One region of the Streptomyces sp. GL_148 genome, then DNA from elsewhere that is predicted to be linked to it. Evidence: predicted binding sites of a transcription regulator. Region 1 holds the regulator's gene; the other holds the start of a gene.
What was found. Region 1 encodes HspR, which represses chaperone genes until heat shock. Its sites were predicted from a motif close to TTGAGNNNNNNNNNCTCAA; they were not measured.
Positions count from the first base shown of each region.

Region 2: a site for HspR is predicted at 1,565-1,583, ahead of lon (endopeptidase La). Genes of this name have one in related genera too.

Region 1 covers NZ_CM174396.1:4,722,618-4,729,913, reverse strand. Annotated here, with positions in the region: gene clpB (ATP-dependent chaperone ClpB) at 1-1,841, opposite strand, end outside; gene AC3IYI_RS21875 (pyridoxamine 5'-phosphate oxidase family protein) at 1,941-2,387, shown strand; gene AC3IYI_RS21870 (Rieske (2Fe-2S) protein) at 2,556-2,867, opposite strand; gene AC3IYI_RS21865 (helix-turn-helix transcriptional regulator) at 3,161-4,168, shown strand; gene AC3IYI_RS21860 (heat shock protein transcriptional repressor HspR) at 4,323-4,775, opposite strand; gene dnaJ (molecular chaperone DnaJ) at 4,777-5,964, opposite strand; gene grpE (nucleotide exchange factor GrpE) at 6,028-6,708, opposite strand; gene dnaK (molecular chaperone DnaK) at 6,708-7,296, opposite strand, start outside.
Region 2 covers NZ_CM174396.1:5,911,293-5,918,588, reverse strand. Annotated here, with positions in the region: gene lon (endopeptidase La) at 1-1,542, opposite strand, end outside; gene AC3IYI_RS27295 (DUF4097 family beta strand repeat-containing protein) at 1,761-2,018, opposite strand; gene AC3IYI_RS27290 (sulfurtransferase) at 2,223-3,092, opposite strand; gene AC3IYI_RS27285 (hypothetical protein) at 3,708-5,198, opposite strand; gene AC3IYI_RS27280 (hypothetical protein) at 5,384-6,043, shown strand; gene AC3IYI_RS27275 (TetR/AcrR family transcriptional regulator) at 6,132-6,821, opposite strand.

The DNA of each region.
Region 1 (7,296 bases):
CCCACGCCCGTCGGCCCGAGGAACAGGAACGAGCCGGTCGGCCGGTCCGGGTCCGCGATGCCCGCGCGGGTGCGGCGTACGGCGTCGGAGACGGCGCGCACGGCCTCGCCCTGGCCGATCAGGCGCCGGCCCAGCTCCTCCTCCATGCGGAGCAGCTTCTGGGTCTCGCCCTCCAGGAGGCGGCCGGCCGGGATGCCCGTCCAGGCGCCGACCACGTCCGCGATGTCGTCCGGGCCGACCTCGTCCTTGACCATCGTGTCCTTCGAGACCTCGGCCTCGGCCTCGGTGGCCTCCGCGAGCTCGTGCTCCAGGGCCGGGATCTCTCCGTAGAGCAGCTTGGAGGCGGTGTCGAAGTCCCCGTCGCGCTGGGCGCGCTCGGCCTGGCCGCGCAGGTCGTCCAGGCGCTCCTTGAGCTCACCGACCCGGTTGAGGGACTGCTTCTCCTTCTCCCAGCGGGCGGTGAGGCCCCGCAGGTCCTCCTCCTTGTCCGCGAGGTCCTTGCGGATCTTGTCCAGGCGCTCGCGGGAGGCGGGGTCGGACTCGTTGTTCAGGGCCAGCTCCTCCATGCGCAGGCGGTCGACCGAGCGCTGGAGCTCGTCGATCTCCAGCGGGGAGGAGTCGATCTCCATGCGGAGCCGGGACATGGACTCGTCGACGAGGTCGATGGCCTTGTCGGGCAGGAACCGGGAGGTGATGTAGCGGTCGGAGAGGGTGGCCGCGGCGACGAGCGCGCTGTCGTTGATGACGACCTTGTGGTGGGCCTCGTAGCGGCCCTTGAGCCCGCGCAGGATCGCGATGGTGTCCTCGACGCTCGGCTCCGCCACCAGCACCTGCTGGAAGCGCCGCTCCAGCGCCGGGTCCTTCTCGATCCGCTCGCGGTACTCGTCGAGGGTGGTCGCGCCGACCATGCGCAGCTCGCCGCGGGCCAGCATGGGCTTGAGCATGTTGCCCGCGTCCATGGAGGAGTCCCCGCCGGCGCCCGCGCCGACGACGGTGTGCAGCTCGTCGATGAAGGTGATGATCTGGCCGTCGCTGGACTTGATCTCCGCGAGGACCGTCTTGAGCCGCTCCTCGAACTCGCCGCGGTACTTCGCGCCGGCCACCATCGCGCCGAGGTCCAGGGAGACCAGCCGCTTGTTCTTCAGGGACTCGGGGACGTCGCCCTTGACGATGCGCTGGGCCAGGCCCTCGACGACGGCCGTCTTGCCGACGCCGGGCTCGCCGATGAGCACCGGGTTGTTCTTCGTGCGGCGCGAGAGCACCTGCACGACGCGGCGGATCTCGTGGTCGCGGCCGATGACCGGGTCGAGCTTGCCCGCGCGGGCGGCCGCCGTGAAATCGGTGCCGAACTTCTCCAGGGCCTTGTACTGGCCCTCGGGGTCGGGGGTGGTCACCCGCCGCCCTCCTCTTGCTTTCTCGAAGGCGTCGCGCAGCTTCTTGGCGGTCGCGCCCTGGGCGGAAAGGAGCTCTCCGGCGGCGCCGCCCTTGGCGGCGACGGCGATGAGCAGGTGTTCGGTGGAGAGGTACTCGTCGCCGAGCTTCCCGGCCTGCGCGTCGGCCTCCGCCAGTACGGCGAGCAGTTCACGGGAGGGCTGCGGGGGCGCGACCGTGGAGCCCGTGACGCTGGGCAGGGCGGCGAGCAGGCGGTCCGCTCCGGCGCGTACGGCGGCCTGGTCGGCGTCGGTCGCGGCGAGCAGATCGGTGATGTTCTCGTTGTCCTCGCCGGCGAGCAGCGCCAGCAGCAGGTGCGCGGGCGTGAGGTCCGCGTGCCCGTCCTTGACGGCCCTGGTGGTGGCCGCGTTCAGCGCGTCCCGGCTCCTGTTGGTCAGCTCGGCATCCACGTGCGCCTTCTCCCTTCCTCACCTGTGTGTGCTTTACATGAGTAACCTGCACAAAGTTGAGTCTATTCCACTCAAGGTGGAGGGACGTACCCTTCGCGCATGTCGACTCCCAGCCCGGCCGGCACGGCCCGACCGACCCAAGATGTACTCAACCCGACGCCGGACTACCTCGCCTTCTGGCGGGAGCGGCACGTCTGCACGCTGACCACGCACCGCCCCGACGGCAGCCCGCACGTGGTCCCGGTGGGCGTGACCTACGACCCGGAAGCCGGGCTGGCACGGGTGATCAGCAACAAAAGCAGCAAGAAGGTCCGCAACGTGCTGGCGTCGCAGGGCGGCCCGCAGGGCGGGGCCCGGGTGGCGGTGTGCCAGCTGGAGGGGCGGCGCTGGGCGACCCTGGAGGGCCGCGCGGTGGTCCGTACGGACGAGGCCGCGGTCGCGGAGGCGGTACGGCGCTACGCGGAGCGGTACGGGCGGATGCCCTCGCCGAACCCGGACCGGGTGGTCGTGGAGATCACCCTCGACCGGGCCATGGGGCGCGCGTAGGCGACGATCTCCGATTCAACGATGTCCGGTTCAACGACGTCCGGTTCAACGATGTCCGGTTCAACCACTGGACACGGACATCACAGCGACGCCATCGTGGTCAGGTCCACGATGGCGTCGCTGTGTGGGGGTAGTGCCTGAGCGATCTGCGACGACAGGGGAATCGCTTCAGGCACTGCGGGGGGTGGCGGCGGATTCGGGCTCGAAAAGTTGATGATCACGCTGATCCAGATTGACGAAGACCATGCCGTACCGGATCTCGCAGCGGACGGGCTGCGGTGCGCCTCGGGGACGGCGCAGACAGCGGTAGGCACGGACGTCCTCGTCCTCTTCCCGCACCACGATGATCGGCTGGCCGAAGAGGGTGACCCTCAGCGAGTCACCGGCGTAAGGAATGGCACTGGTGAGATCGATGAACTGCCAGCCTGAGCGGTATGCCGATGCCATTTCACGGCGGAAGCCGTGGTCGTCGGGGGTCATCAGGAGACCCGGGTGGGCATAGAGTCCCAGCTGATGTCCGAATTGATGTCCGACTTGCCCACCGGTGCCGAACTCGGACCCGAATCGGCTCGAGCGCTCCCCGCGTCCCCGTTGACAGCGACGGCTGCCCCAAAGACCGCCACGGCGGAGAAAACAACGGCAAGCGCCGAGCGAAGCATTCTCTTGAACATGGTCGGCTTCGTCCTCACTTGATGGAATCCTCTCCCCCGCGTGTCAGACGATGGCTCATTCAGGCACGTCAGTGCCACAGGGACGATGCATCATGTTCTTACATGTTCAGGACCCTGGGGGGTGGAGATTTGCCCAATACCGACACGAACCCGACACATCCCCACTCGGTCACCTGTATGTGCACCGAGGGAACACGGCTGTACGCGGCGGCGCTGAGCACCGGCCGCGTGCCGCGCAGCGAGGTCGGCAACGCCCCCTGCCTGCTCGAATTCGGCCTGCTGCGACCCGACCCCGATGACGCGAACCAGCTCCGCGCGGTTCCCCCCTCCGTCGCACTCGCACAACGTCTCCACCCGATCGAACAGGAGATCCAGGAGCGCCGCCGCAGCGCCGTGGACCTCACTGACGCATTCGAGCCGTTCCTCGCCATCAGCGCCCGGAGTCCCGCGAACTCCCACGCCATCACCCCGCTCGAGGGCCTGGAACAGATCAACGCCGCGCTCGACCTGGCCACCGCCGAATGCCACACCGAGGTCCTCACGGTCCAACCGGGCGGAGCCCGGCCCCCCTTCGCCCTGTCCGAAGCCCTGGAGCGCGGCACCAACGTGACCAACCGCGGGGTGAGCATCCGCACGCTCTACCAGCACACCGCGCGGCACAGCCAGGGCACGCTCGCCTACGCGGACCGCATCTCCACCGGGAAGGTCGAGATCCGCACCCTCGAGGAACTGATCGAGCGCCTCATCATCTTCGATCGCACCGTGGCCTTCATCCCGGCCGGCGACGCCCGGGGCGTGGCGCTGGAGCTGCGCCATCCCGGAGTCGTGGCGTACCTCATCAAGGTGTTCGAGCAACTGTGGCGCCGAGCCGTGCCGTTGGGCGACGAGGTGACCTACGAGCACACGCCCGCCGGGATCTCCGGCGTGCAGCGCTCCATCGCCCAGCTCCTCATCGAGGGACACGTGGACGAGGCCATCGCGCGCCGGCTGGGGATGAACGTACGAACCTGCCGCGCGCACATCGCCAAGCTCGCCTCCGCCCTGGGCAGCGGCAGCCGGGCCCAGCTCGGCTTCCTCATCGCCCAGTCGGGCATCCTCGACGACAAGTAGCCCCGCGGGCCCGGCAGGAGGTCCTGGAGCGCGCTGGAGCGCCCTGGAGCCCCGGACGGGTACAGCGAGGCGCGGGAACGACGAGAAGGCCCCGATCCGGCGGATCGGGGCCTTCTCGCGGTCAGTGCGTCGTCAGTGCGTCGCCCGTCCGCCGTCAGTCCATCGGGCGCTTGGGCGCCGGCCGCCAGACGACCAGGGCGCTGCCCGGCTGCGGGGGATGGTACGGGACCAGGTCGCGCCGGTACGAGGCGTGCACCTGGGCCTCGCGCTGCTGGAGGACCGCGGCGGCGCCGTCGACGGCCGTCGAGAGCTCGGCCACGCGCTGCTGGAGCGCGGAGACCTGGTTCTCCAGCTCGATGATCCGCTTGATGCCGGCCAGGTTGATGCCCTCTTCCTGGGACAGCGCCTGCACCGTGCGGAGCAGTTCGATGTCACGGGCCGAGTAGCGCCGGCCGCGCCCGGCCGTACGGCCCGGGGAGACCAGGCCGAGGCGGTCGTACTGGCGCAGGGTCTGCGGATGCAGGCCCGAGAGCTGGGCGGCCACCGAGATCACGTAGACCGGGGTCTCATCGGTGAGCTGGTACTGGCTCCTACGGCGGCCGTCCATGTCATGCTCCCTTCGCGGACTCGAACAGCGCGGAACGCGGGTCCTCGGACTCCGTCGCCTCGCGGTACAGCTCCATGGCCTCGCGGGCCTTGTCGTTCAGCTCGGTCGGGACCGCGACCTCCACCGTCACCAGCAGATCGCCGCGGGTGCCGTCCTTGCGGACCGCCCCCTTGCCGCGGGCGCGCATCGTGCGGCCGCCCGGGGTGCCCGGGGGCAGCTTCAGCGTCACCGAGGGGCCGTTCAAGGTCGGGACCTTGATGTCGGCTCCCAGCGCCGCCTCCGCGAAGGTCACCGGAACGGTCACCGTGAGGTTGTCGTCCTTGCGGCCGAAGACCGGGTGCGCGTCCACGTGCACGACCACGTACAGATCACCGGCCGGGCCGCCGCGCTCGCCCGGAGCTCCCTTGCCGCGCAGCCGGATCCGCTGGGAGTCGGAGACCCCCGCCGGGATCCGGACCTGCATGGTCCGGGAACTACGGGCCCGCCCGCTGCCCTTGCAGATGTCGCACGGGGTCTCGGCGATGAGGCCGCGGCCCTTGCAGTCCGCACAGGGGTCGGTCAGCGAGAAGCCGCCGCCGCTGCCGCGCGAGACCTGGCCGGTGCCGACGCAGGTCGGGCACACGCGGGGCGTGCCGTTCTTGTCGCCGGTGCCCGAACAGGCCTTGCAGGGCGCCTGCGAGGACATCCGGAGCGGGACCGTGGCCCCGTCCACCGCCTCCGTGAAGGAGAGGGTGACCTCCGATTCGATGTCCTGGCCGCGGCGCGGCTGGGTACGGGTGCCCGCCCCCGCGCCGGCGCCGCCGCGGTTGAACAGGCCGCCGAAGACGTCGCCCAGGCCGCCGCCGCCGAAGCCGCCGCCCGCACCGCCCTGCTGCTGGCCCCCGAAGAGGTCGCCGAGGTCGAAGTTGAACGAGCCGCCGCCCCCGCCGGGACCGGGGCGGAAGCCACCGTTCCCGAACAGGGCGCGGGCCTCGTCGTACTCCTTGCGCTTCTTCGCGTCGCCGAGGATGTCGTTCGCCTCGGAGATCTCCTTGAAGCGCTCCTCGGCCGAGACGTCGCCCTTGTTGGCGTCCGGGTGGAACTCGCGGGCGAGCTTCCGGTACGCCTTCTTGATCTCGGCCTCGGTGGCGTCCTTCGGGACACCGAGGACCTTGTAGTAGTCCTTCTCGACGAAGTCCTTCGTGCTCATCCCCGGTGTCCCTCCTCTCGCGCTTCTTCTTGTCCTACACGTCGTGCAAAGGGCTCAGCAGCTTCAGCCCTTTTCGGGGGCATCCGCGTCCTTGTCCGACGGGTCCGACGCGTCCGACACGGCTTCCGCCGCCTCGGACTTCGGCGCCGTGCCCGGCTGGGGCTCGGCCACCGCGACCCGCGCGGGACGGATCGTACGCTCGCCGATGCGGTACCCCGGCTGCAGGATCGCCACGCAGGTGTCCTCGGTGACGTCCGGCGCGTACGAGTGCATCAGGGCCTCGTGGATCGTCGGGTCGAAGGGCTCGCCCTCCTTGCCGAACTGCTGCAGGCCCATCTTGGCCGCGGCGGTCTCCAGCGATTCGGCCACCGACTTGAAGCCGCCGACCAGCTCGCCATGTTCCCGCGCCCGGCCGATGTCGTCCAGGGTCGGGAGGAGCTCCGTCAGGAGGGACGCGACCGCGATCTCCTTGACGGCGATCCGGTCCCGCTCCACCCGGCGGCGGTAGTTCTGGTACTCCGCCTGGAGCCGCTGGAGGTCCCCGGTGCGCTCGCCGAGCGCGGTACGGGCCTGGTCCAGCTGGGCCAGGAGAGCGACGTCCGGTGCTGCTGCGGAGTCCCCGGCCGGGGCCGCGGCCTCCTCCTTGGAGGAAGCGGCGGCCTTCGGCTCGGCGGCGTCGTCGTCAGGCGTGCCGTCGGCGGGGACTTCGGGCTTCTCGTCGAAGCCCGGGGTCTCCTCCGACATCAGGCAGCGCCGCCCTTCGGCTTCTCGTCGTCCACGATCTCGGCGTCGACGACGTCGTCGTTGGCGTCGGCCTGGCCGGCGTCACCGGTCGGCGCGCCACCGGCGGCCTGGGCACCGGCGTCGGCGTAGATCGCCTGGCCGAGCTTCTGGCTGACGGCACCGAGCTTCTCGGTCGCGGTGCGGATCTCGGCGGCGTCCTCGCCCTTGAGCTTTTCCTTCAGCTCGGCGATGGAGGCCTCGACCTCTTCCTTGACGTCGGCCGGGACCTTGTCCTCGTTGTCCTTGACGAACTTCTCCGTCTGGTAGACGAGCTGCTCGCCCTGGTTGCGGGACTCGGCCGCCTCCTTGCGGCGGGAGTCCTCGTCCGCGTACTGCTCCGCCTCCTGGCGCATGCGGTCGACCTCGTCCTTGGCGAGGGAAGAGCCGCCGGTGACGGTCATCTTCTGCTCCTTGCCCGTGCCGAGGTCCTTGGCCGTGACGTGCATGATGCCGTTCGCGTCGATGTCGAAGGAGACCTCGATCTGCGGGACGCCACGCGGGGCCGGCGGCAGGCCGGTCAGCTCGAACATGCCGAGCTTCTTGTTGTAC
Region 2 (7,296 bases), 1.2 Mb from region 1:
CAGGTGGTCGCGGGCGATGACGACCTTCTCGTCCTCGGTGTAGCCGTCGAGGCGGACCAGTTCCATACGGTCGGCGAGGGCCTCGGGGATGGCCTCCAGCACGTTCGCGGTGGCGAGGAACACGACGTCGCTCAGGTCCAGTTCCACCTCCAGGTAGTGGTCGCGGAAGGTGTGGTTCTGGGCGGGGTCGAGGACTTCGAGCAGTGCCGCCGCCGGGTCGCCCCGGAAGTCGGAGCCGACCTTGTCGATCTCGTCGAGCAGGACGACCGGGTTCATCGACCCGGCTTCCTTGATCGCCCGTACGATCCGGCCGGGCAGCGCGCCCACGTACGTACGCCGGTGTCCGCGGATCTCGGCCTCGTCGCGGACTCCGCCGAGGGCCACGCGGACGAACTTGCGCCCCATGGCGTGGGCCACGGACTCCCCGAGGGAGGTCTTTCCGACGCCCGGAGGGCCTACGAGCGCCAGCACGGCCCCGCCCCTGCGCCCGCCGACGACGCCCATCCCGCGCTCGGAGCGGCGCTTGCGCACCGCCAGGTACTCGGTGATCCGGTCCTTCACGTCGCTCAGCCCTGCGTGCTCCGCGTCCAGGACGGCGCGGGCTCCGCGGATGTCGTACTCGTCCTCGGTCCGCTCGTTCCAGGGCAGTTCGAGCACCGTGTCCAGCCAGGTGCGGATCCAGGACCCCTCCGGGGACTGGTCGCTGGAACGCTCCAGCTTGTCGACCTCCTTGAGGGCGGCTTCCCGTACCTTCTCGGGCAGGTCGGCGGCCTCGACCCGGGCCCGGTAGTCGTCGGACTCCTCGCCGTCCTTCTCCCCGCTCAGCTCGCGCAGTTCCTTGCGCACGGCGTCGAGCTGCCGCTTCAGCAGGAACTCGCGCTGGACCTTGTCGACGCCGTCCTGGACGTCCTTGGCGATGGACTCGGCCACGTCCTGCTCGGCGAGGTGGTCGCTGAGGGCCTTGACCGCGAGGCGCAGCCGGGCGACGGGGTCGGCCGTCTCCAGCAGCTCCACCTTCTGCTCGACGGTCAGGAACGGGGAGTAGCCGGAGTTGTCCGCGAGGGCCCCGACCCCCTCGATCTGCTGCACCCGGTCCACGACCTGCCAGGCGCCGCGCTTCTTGAGCCAGCTCGTGGCGAGCGCCTTGTACTCCTTGACGAGCTCGGTGACGGCCCCGGGCAGCGGATCCGGGACGGCCTCGTCCACGGTCTCGCCCTCGACCCAGAGGGCGGCCCCCGGCCCGGTCGTGCCGGCCCCGATACGGACCCGGCCGCGCCCCCTGATCAGCGCCCCGGGGTCCCCGTCGGACAGCCGCCCCACCTGCTCGACGGTCCCGAGCACCCCGGTGCCGGCGTACTTCCCGTCGATCCGGGGCACGAGCAGCACCTTCGGCTTGTCCCCCGCGGCGGCGGCCTGAGCGGCCTCGACGGCACCGCGCACTTCTGCATCGGACAGGTCCAGCGGAACGACCATCCCAGGCAGCACGACCTCGTCATCGAGCGGCAGCACGGGCAGGGTGAGCGTTACGGACGTCGAAGCCATGATCTTCCCTCCGGCAGTGAAGTTGAGCTATGCCGACTCAATGCATGTGCGCGCCCCAATGTTCCCCAACACCCGTTCGCCGGGGGCGAACAGGGGCGGGAACATCTCAGCCGGGCCACGGCATCGGCGGAAATGCCCAGGTCACCACGGGTGAAGGCGAGTTCGGGGCGGGGCTGCGCTCCTCGCGTGTACGGAGAGGGTGTGGGCGTCGCCGGGGCTCAGGCCGCCAAGATGACGATGTCGCCCGACGAGGTCCGTACGGCGAGGCGGGCGGTCACGGACGGGTCCGCGGGGACGGTGATCTCCCGCTCGCCGGAGGTGGTGGAGACGTCGAGGGCGTACGGGGCCCGCGCCGCGGGAACCTTCACCCTGGCATCGCCCGAGCTGGTTTCCACGGCGACCGAGGCCGGCGCCTTCGCGAAGGCCAGGCGGACGTCGCCGGAGGCGGAGCGGGCGTCCGCGCCCGTCCCGGACAGCTGCCCGGCGGTGATCGAGCCCGAGGACGTACGGACCGTCGAGGGCTGCGGCGGTGTGCGTGGCGGTGACGGTGGCCTTGGTGCCGCGCTGCGTTGTCATGCCGTCGATCGTGCCCGTGCGGGGGCCCGGGGGCATGGGGCCGGTGCCCGGATCCGGGGTGGTGCCAACCCCCGGACGGGCGGCGGGATGTGGGCGGGGCCGGGCTAACTCCCCTGTACGACCGGCCGGTCCGGGGAGGGCATGCCCCACTCGCTCCAGGAGCCGTCGTACACGGCGAGGTGCTCGTACCCGGCGAGCTCCGCGCCGAGCGCGAGCACGCAGGCGGTAACCCCTGATCCGCAGCTGAAGTACAGCCGCTCCCGCTCGCCCGCCGCCGCCCCGAAGGCGGTACGGAGTTCGGCGGCGGGGCGCATCAGGCCGTCGGGGCGCTGCAGTTCGCCGAAGGGGAGGCTGGCCGCGCCCGGCATGTGGCCCCCGCGCAGGCCGGGTCGGGGTTCGGGCGCGGTGCCGGAGAAGCGTTCGCGGGTCCGGGCGTCGAGCACCGCGGCGGCCGGATCGGCCAGGGCCGCCGAGACGGTGGCCGCGTCCACCAGCAGCCCGGCGCGGGGCCTGGCCGTGAAGGAGCCGCGCGGGCCCTCGTAGCCCGGCCGGCGCTCCTCCACCGGCCGCCCGGCGGCGGTCCACGCGGGCAGCCCGCCGTCGAGGACGGCGACCCGGTCGAAGCCCATGCTGCGCAGCATCCACCAGGCGCGGGCGCTGGAGTAGATCCCGGCGCCGTCGTACGCGACGACCGTGCTGCTGTCGTCCACGCCGAGGACGCGCATCGCCTCGGCGAAGGCGGCGGGGCCGGGCATGGCGTGCGGGGCGGCGGCGGTGTGGTCGGACAGCGCGCCGTCGAGGTCGAAGGGACGGGCCCCCGGAATCCGCCGGCCCGTCTCGCGGTGCGCCCCGACGGAGGCGTCGAAGACGACGAGTCCGGGTATACCGAGACGCTCCGCGAGCCAGTCCCCACCGACGAGCGGACCGGGCGGCACGAGGGAGTGGCGGTGGGGGTGTTGGCGGGCTGCGTCCATATGGCACCTCCGGCAGAAGTCGGCGGGCCCCGGCAAGGTCGGCGGCCCGCCGCCCATCCTCCCCCCTGCGCCTCCGCCTCCCACGAACGCATCCGCCTCCGGGGCGCATTGCCCCCGGCGGGCCGGCCTCCGGGCGCGGCGCGACCGGTCGCCCTAGCGGGCGGCCGGACCCGTGAGCGGACCGGCCGGCCCGCCCACGAGGTCGGCGGCCCGCCCGGGGAGCACGCACGTGAGGAGCAGGCGTCGGGCCCTTCGTGCACGTGAAAGGCGGGGCCGGGCCACCTCCAGCCCCGCCGGCGCTTGAGGCGCGGGGTCCGGGGCGGAGCCCCAGGTCTCTCGGATCCGGGGCGGAGCCCCAGGTCTCTCGGATCCGGGGCGGAGCCCCAGGTCTCTCGGGTCCGGGGCGGCCCGGGGAACGGCGGAAGGGAGGGTAGGGGACCCTGTGCAGCGGCTCCGGGGGCCTGCCGACCCGGGTCGGCCCCGCGCAGCGGTACCAGGGGCGCGCGCCGGGCGGCCGGGGCACCGGACCGGAGGCGTGCGCGACCGGTCGGCGCGGGTACTCCCGGGAGCAGACGGGTGGGCAGTCCATGAGCGAGGCCGCGGCCCCGCCGGGAGCTACGGGCAGTCACCCGCCCGGGCGAAGAGCGCCACGCGCGCCCCCCGCACGTCCGTCACGGAGCACAGGTCGAAGGAGGAGACCAGCGTCTGGCGCTTCACCGCCTCGGCCGGGTAGCCGTCCAGCGGCTGCCCCACCGGGTCGAGCAGGGCGACCACCCGGTCGACGGCCGGGTCCAGCAACGCCGCCCGGATCTCCTCCGGAGTCCGCTCCACGCCCTGGAGGCTCCGCGAAGCCGCCGGGGTGCGGGACAGGGCGAGGTCGCGCAGGGACCCGTAGGTCTGCGGTGAGGACAACAGCCATGCGCGCCGCCGCGAGGGGAGGAACAGCACCGCGTCGCCCGGGCGCGCGACGTCGCCGACGGCCGCCGCGACGGCCCGCGCGTCGTCCTTGCGGCTCTCGGGGGTACGCAGCCACGCGGACCAGAACCCGACGGGGACCAGCAGGACCCCGACCAGCGGCCACACCCACCAGCCCCGCGCCGTGGCGAGCCGCGCCCCCGCGAGGAGGGCGAGGCCGGCGAGGGCGTAGAGGACGTACCGGTCCACGTACCAGGGGTGCACCAGCGAGATCACGAGCAACAGCCCGGGCGGCAGCAGGGCCAGCGGCAGGGCTACCCGTACGAGTTCCCGCGCGGCTCCCCGGGCCAGGAGCAGCGACGCGGCCGCGAGGACCCCGTACGCCGCCCAGTCCTGCCAGCTCGGCCGCCCGAGCCAGCCCAGCTGCTGCTGCGCCTGCCGCGCGCTGACCAGGGCGAGCGGCAGCAGCGCGGCCACCACGGCCCCGGCGGCGAGCCTCCAGCCGCGCGAGCGCCAGGCGGCGAACGCGTGCGCGGGCAGCGCCAGTACGGCGAACTCGTGCAGCCAGCACCCCAGCGCCAGCACCACGGCGTAGCCGACCCAGCGCTCGCGCAGCATCAGGTACGTGGCCCAGACGACGGCCGCGGCGACGAACGCGTACGAGCGCCCCTCCTGCGCGTACATCTGCACGGGCGGCAACACCGCGTACCCGACCCCGGCCAACAACGCGACCCGGCCGGGGCGGTCGGGCCGGCCGGGTCGATCGAGGCGATCGAGGCGATCGGACTGGTCGAGGCGGTCGAACCAGTCGGGCCGGTCGGCGCGGTCCGGGCCGCCGACCCGGTCGGAGTGGTCGGAGGCGTCGGGCCGGACCGGGCCGCCGGCCTGCCCGGATCCGCCGGGCACGCCAGGCCCGCGCCCCCCGCCCCCATCCCCGACGGGCAGTGCGTCCGTCAGGTGGTGGGCCACCGCGGCCACGCCGGATGCGGCGAGGGCGGTGGCGGCCACCGAGGGGAGGCGCAGGGCCCAGAGGCCGGAGTCGGGGGCGGCGCCGTCGCCCGTCACCGTGAAGACGGCGTGCATCAGCAGGTAGTAGAGGCCGTGTACGGCGTCGACCTGGCCGAGCAGTTCCCAGAGTTCCCCGAGCGGCCGGTGCGCGACCTGCCACGTGACGGACTCGTCGCGCCACATGGAGCCGCCCCGCGAGAGGCCCCAGAGGCCGAGTGCGAGGGCGGTGAGCGGCGGCAGCCAGCGCCAAGGGGCGAAGCGGCGGATGTCGGCCTCCGGGTGCTATCCGTGCGGGTGGTGCTGACTCCATACTCGGGGTTCGAGCCGGATACCTGCGGGGGTGGGGCGTGCGAGCACGTGGTGGGCGAGTGGGCTGGGCGACGGCGGCCGTGGCGCTGGCCGTGGTGGCGGCCTTGGGCGGGTGCTCCTCCGGCGGGTCGAAGGACGGAGCCTCACCGACACCGAACGCGAGCACGGGCACCGGCACCGGCACGAGCACGGGCCCCGGCACCGGCTCCGCGACGAGCGCCCCGTCCGGGACGGCGACGGACGCCCCGGGGACGCCGTCCCCCGGTCAGAGCGCCGGTCAGAGTCCGGGCCCGGGCACCGGTACGACCGGTCCCGCCCCGCAGCCCGCGCCCAGTACCTCCGCTCCCGCCCCCGCACCCAGCGCCTCGACGCCCGCCGGCGGCGAGACCCTCCTCGCGGTCACCCGCAGCGGCGGCATCACGGGAAAGACCAGCACCTTGATCATCAAGGGTGACGGATCGTTCCTCCGGCTCAACGCGAAGGCCGAGACGGTCGACCCCGACAAGCTCTCGGCGGCCGCCCTCACCCAACTGCGCGCCGCGCTCCAGAAGGCGGACTTCCCCCGCCTGCCGCGGATCTCGTTCCCCGACCAGCCGGCCGTCGACGCGTTCACGTACGCCTTCCGGCACGGCGGCTACGAGGTCGCCGCCGCCCAGACCACGCTGCCGCGCCCCCTGGAAGGGGTCCTGAGCGCGCTGCCGCCCTTCGAGCCGCGCTGAAGAGATCAGGCCGGCCACAGCGACCGCGGCGACCGCGGCGAACACAGCAAGCCGGCCGAGCGAGCCGGGCACCGCCCCCGCCGCCCCGTCACAGCCCCGTCCCCGCCACCGTGATCTCCCGCAGCCGCCGGTCCAGGTACCCGCGCAGCAGGACCGCCATGTCCACGCCCTCCGGGTCCAGTACCCACTGGATCTGGAACCCGTCCATCACCGCGATGGTCTCGCGGCCGACGGCCTCGCAATCCGTGTCCGGCCTCACCTCGCCGCGCGCCACCCCCGCCCGGAGCAGGCCGACGCTGTAGCCGAGGACCCGGTCGTAGCGCTCCCGGAAGTAGGCGTGCGCGGGGTGGCCCGGGTTCCCGGACTCGCCGACCAGCGTGTTGTACATGCGTACGAGACCGGGCCGGCGGGCGTTGTCCTCGGCGAGGGCGACCACCGCGGCGAAGTGCACGGCGACCGAGGGGACCTCCTCGGCCGGCCCACTGAAGAGCCGCTCGACGTCGTGCTGCTCGCTCTGCGCCAGGACGGACAGCAGCAGGTCCTCCTTGCCGCGGAAGTGGTGCAGCAGGCCGCCCTGGGTGATCCCGCAGTCGTTGGCGATCCGGGCGAGCGAGGAGGCGTGGAAGCCCCACTGCGCGAAGTGCTCGACGGCGGTGTCGAGGATCTTCTGACGGCGGGCGTCGCCCACCGCGTAGCCGCCCCGGGCGGCAACCGCCTTGGGGCCCGCAGCCTTGGGGACCGCCGCCTTGGGGACCGTTCGGCCCCTGTCCTGTGCCATGCGGACCACCCTAAGCCCGACCGTTTTCGGCCATCCCGATGGAGTGATCCAGCTCACTGCACGAAAACCTAGTGGGTGCACGGTTTTCGCCCCTACGGTGAATCCGCCCGGTCGGTGACGAGGCCGACGCGGAGACGTTGGAGCCCCCATGCCGCTCACGCAGGACCCCGGAAGCGCACTCGACGCCCCCGGCCGACCCGATCCGGCCACGCCGGCCACGGCCGCGGCCACCGCCCCGGCCGCCCTCCCGGCCCACGCTCCTCCCCCGCCTTCGGCGCAGGGGGCGACTACGGCGCGCCCCTCCTCGTCGGCGGCATCGCGCCAACCGTCGGCGCCGCCCTGGTCCAGCTGATCAGCCCGGTCGAACGACGGCCCGCCCGGCCGGGCCCGCAGGCGCCCACGCACCCGGCCCCGACCAGCCTCCGGCCACCGCCCCCCGCGACCGCCTCCACGTCCGCGTCCGTCCCCGCCCCCG